Regions from separate parts of the Pannonibacter sp. Q-1 genome, predicted to be linked through region 2. Evidence: predicted binding sites of a transcription regulator. Region 2 holds the regulator's gene; the other holds the start of a gene.

Region 1 (2,201 bases), on a different contig from region 2:
CGCGTGCCGCACAGGCTGGAGGCCGGGGCCTTTGACAGTCTTTTCCTTGCAGACGGTGCGGGCTGCATTGCCCGGTATGAGTGATGGCAGTGCTGCTTCCAGCCTGCCTCAGTCCTCCCTGCTGGACAGAGGGCTGTGCCCGGAGATCCTTCTGGGCATGCCGCATCTCACGCCCTTCGGTCTTTCGCGCACCTGGCTTTTGAAGGAGCTGGCGCACCGCCACTGGCTGATGCTTGGGCGCGATCTCGGTATGGACAATGCCGACTTCCGCACACCGGACGGGCAGGAGGCCTATGCGGCCATTTCGGCCCTGAGCTGCAATGTCCGGTTTTCGCAGGCAAGGGCCAATGCGGTCCTGTCGATTGCGGCAAACCTTTATCCGGTCTCGCATGCCAGATGCGAAAGCCTCTTCACCTTGTGTGTAGACGGGGTGCCTGCAGGAGCCGTGGTTCTGCAGTCGGCATTCGTTGCGCGCACTTCCGGGACAAACCGCTCGGTCCGGCGGTCCCTGATCCGCAACGCCAATGTCAGCGGGTCTGTCAGGCCGAGCCGCCTTGCCGGGGCCGCCGGTCTGTTGCGGACACTCGATACCGCCGCGCTGCCTTGCTGGAATGAAACCCTGTTTCAGCCATGCCCCCTGGAGGAATTCAACGGAGCGGGGCTGTTCTATTTTGCCGAGTTTCTGGCAGCGGCAGCGCGGGCCTTCTGGCAGTGGGAAGGGGCAGAGGCCGCAGCTTTGCGCTTTGAGAGGCCGCATGTGGTGCTGTTCACGGGCAATATCGACCAGGGCGAAACCCTGCGTATCCGTCTGTGTTCGCGGCAAGACACTGAGCCGGTGGGCCTTTGCACGGTCGGACGCATGGATGGCTCCGTGATCGCATCCGTCCTGTTCGGTCTTGGGGAGGATGAGGCCGATAAAGCCGCAATACCCAATCCCCGATGAGCCTGCCTCATCGGGATTTAGTCAAGCCCGTGCGATGTTTGAGCATTTCGAGGCGTGATGCGCCAGCATCTCAGAGCCTTGGTATAAGCCGGTAAGTGTATCCCGAAAGTCCATCCTGAATTCGGTCAGTTTTGGCTCCGGATAAGCCGGTGCCGGAGCAATGTCATCTGCCTGAAATGTACGTGTCACAAACTTGCAATACCCCGAACGTACAGGTGACCAAACGTCAGGAAAGGATGATCCATGAAACATCTTCTGCTCTCCGCCGCAATGATCCTTGCTGCCACGGCTGCTCAGGCCGAGTTCAAGCTGGACGCTCGCTACACCGACGCTGATGGTGACATGGTTGCAGATGTTCCGTCTGACCCTGCTCAGCTTGTCGATCCGGCCCAGCTGATCTTCGCCTATACCCCTGTCGAGGATCCGGCTGTCTACGCCGAAGCCTGGTCGGATTTCCTGGCGCACATGGAAGCGGTCACCGGCAAGCCGGTGCAGTTCTTCCCGGTACAGTCCAATGCAGCCCAGATCGAGGCAATGCGCGCCGGCCGCCTGCATGTCGCAGGCTTCAACACCGGCTCCAACCCGCTGGCGATTGCCTGCGCAGGCTTCCGTCCCTTTGCCATGATGGCCAAGGCCGATGGCTCCTTCGGCTACGAGATGGAATTCATCACCTATCCGGGTTCGGGTATCGAGAAGGTGGAAGACATCAAGGGCCGCACGATGGCTTTCACGTCTGAAACCTCGAACTCCGGCTTCAAGGCGCCTTCCGCCCTGATGAAGGCGCAATATGGCATGGAAGCTGGCCGTGACTTCACGCCCGCCTTCTCCGGCGCCCATGACAACTCGATCCTCGGTGTGGCGAACAAGGACTACGACGCTGCTGCGATCGCAAACTCGGTCATGTCCCGCATGATCCAGCGCGAAGTGATCAAACCCGAGCAGATTGTCACGATCTACAAGTCCGACACGTTCCCGACCACCGGTTACGGCACGGCGCATAACCTGACGCCGGAGCTGCAGGAAAAGATCCGCGAAGCCTTCTTCAGCTTCAACTGGGCCGGCTCCTCGCTGGAAAAGGAATTCTCCAAGTCTGGCGAAGCACAGTTCATCCCCATCACCTTCAAGGAATACTGGTCGGTGGTGCGTGAAATCGATGCGGCCATGGGCGTTCAGTACACCTGCAACTGATCTTTCCTGAAATGCACAAGACAGGCGGGGATGACCCCGCCTGTCCGTTTTGAGAAGGCCACCCATGCTG
Region 2 (2,201 bases):
ATGCAGCAGGAAATCGAGGCGAAGTTCATCCGCATCGTCGCCCTGCGCCAGCCGATGGGCCAGGATCTGCGCGAGATCATGGCCGCAGGCCGCATCGCCAACGATCTGGAGCGTGTCGGTGACCTTGCCAAGAACATCGCCAAGCGCGTGATTGCCATCGACGGCGTCTTCAATTCCAAGAAGGCCGCCTTCGGCGTCGAGCACATGTCCGATCTGGCGCTGAACCAGCTCAAGTCGGTGCTGGACGCCTATACGGGCCGTGATGCCGAAGCCGCCAAGGCCGTGCGCGAGCGCGACGATGAGGTGGATGCCATCTACACCTCGCTGTTCCGCGAGCTGCTGACCTACATGATGGAAGATCCGCGCAAGATCACCCAGTGTGCCCACCTGCTGTTCTGTGCCAAGAACATCGAGCGCATTGGTGACCATGCCACCAACATCGCCGAAAACGTCTATTTCATGGTGACCGGTGACCAGCTGCTGGAAGCCCGCCGCAAGATCGACGAGATGGGCATTGCCGAAAACGAAGGCGCCTGATCTGCCTGCCTGTAAGTGACGTCCGGAGCATATTGCCATGCCCAAGGTTCTTATCGTTGAAGACGAAGAGCCCCTGAGCCTTCTGCTGCGCTACAATCTCGAAGCCGAAGGCTATGACGTGGACTCCTGCAACCGGGGAGATGACGCCGAAATCCGGCTGCGGGAGACGCAGCCGGACCTCTTGCTGCTGGACTGGATGCTGCCGGGACTTTCCGGCATCGAGCTGTGCCGCCGCGTCCGGGCCCGGTCCGAAACCGAACGCCTGCCGATCATCATGCTGACGGCACGCGGCGAGGAGGCCGAGCGCATCCGTGGCCTCGCCACCGGGGCTGACGACTATGTGGTGAAACCCTTCTCGATCCCCGAGCTGATGGCCCGCGTGCGCGCCATCCTGCGCCGGGCCCGCCCGGAAGTGGTGTCCACCATGCTGAAGTCCGGCGATCTGGAACTGGACAAGGAAACCCACCGCGTCCGCCGCAACGGCAAGGAAATTCACCTGGGGCCGACCGAGTTCCGCCTGCTGGAATTCCTGATGACCTCGCCCGGCCGCGTCTTCTCGCGCGAGCAGCTGCTCGACGGCGTGTGGGGCCACGATGTCTATGTGGATGAGCGCACCGTCGACGTTCACGTCGGCCGCCTGCGCAAGGCCATCAACAAGGGCAAGGTGAAGGACCCGATCCGCACGGTCCGCGGCGCGGGTTATGCCTTCAACGATCAGTTCGCCGTCGCCAGCTGATCCGCTCTGCTGCAATTATTCTGGAAAGGCCCGCCATCCGTGCGGGCCTTTTGGCTTTTGGAGAAGCGCGCCACTTTGCGCCGGCGTTCCCAGCCGCTCAACAAATGCAGCCGGACGTCCAGCCAACAAAAAAGCCTGCCGCAGCGGGCAGGCTTGATTGGGTGAGGGAGCCGCTTGGGGTGCTGGTTGGCCCCCTCTGAAGCATCAGCCGCGAAGGGCTTTCTTGTCCGGAGCGGCGCGGCGGCGGTCGTTGACCGGCTGGTAGGCGATCCGGCAGTGCTGCGGGCAATAGGGAACGCCGGGCTCCGAATGGCGGCCGCAGAAATAGAAATCCGCAGAGGACGGGTCACCGATCGGCCACTTGCAGGTGCGCTCGGTGAGGGTGAGGATTGTGGCGCGCTCGGTGAAGGGCACCAGTTCGGCGAGCGGTGCTGCTTCCACGTCGATGGCCACATCTTCCTGCGGTGCCATCTTCAGTGCGGTGGCGCCGCGCAGCTGCGGCGTTCCTGCCGAAGGCGTGCGGATGGTGGAGGTGGCCTGCACCGTGGTCTGCTGCGGCGCGGCGGCTGCCGTCACCGGCGCCGTTGCGCTGCGCGGGCGGCGCTGCTTGGTGACAGGGGCCGCCGTCTTGGCGCGGCCCGACAGGCCAAGGCGGTGAACCTTGCCGATGACAGCGTTGCGCGTGATGCCGCCAAGCTCGGCAGCAATCTGGCTCGCGCTCAGACCGTCCGTCCAAAGCTTCTTCAAGAGATCTACGCGTTCGTCAGTCCAGCTCATCTGTCGCACCCCGTCGTTTGCGGCTGTAGAATTTTACGCATTAACCATGAATTAAGGCACGCGTGGTCCGCGCCTTAGTGGCCATATCCAGTATGATTTGGTGAACTACAGCACGACATGTCGTATCCGACTGGTTGGACACTACAATGGG

The links. The regulator PhoB, encoded in region 2, activates phosphate uptake and scavenging genes when phosphate is short. The targets are predictions, from matches to a motif close to TGTCATNNANCTGTCAT.
Region 1: a site for PhoB is predicted at 1,105-1,121, ahead of phnD (phosphate/phosphite/phosphonate ABC transporter substrate-binding protein). Genes of this name have one in related genera too.

The regions. Positions count from the first base shown of each region.
Region 1 covers NZ_JBSXNB010000004.1:553,536-555,736, reverse strand. Annotated here, with positions in the region: gene ACVNHC_RS14080 (MSMEG_0569 family flavin-dependent oxidoreductase) at 1-35, shown strand, start outside; gene ACVNHC_RS14075 (Pnap_2097 family protein) at 32-943, shown strand; gene phnD (phosphate/phosphite/phosphonate ABC transporter substrate-binding protein) at 1,187-2,131, shown strand; gene phnC (phosphonate ABC transporter ATP-binding protein) at 2,196-2,201, shown strand, end outside.
Region 2 covers NZ_JBSXNB010000001.1:299,248-301,448, reverse strand. Annotated here, with positions in the region: gene phoU (phosphate signaling complex protein PhoU) at 1-537, shown strand, start outside; gene phoB (phosphate regulon transcriptional regulator PhoB) at 575-1,273, shown strand; gene ACVNHC_RS01340 (GcrA family cell cycle regulator) at 1,478-2,050, opposite strand.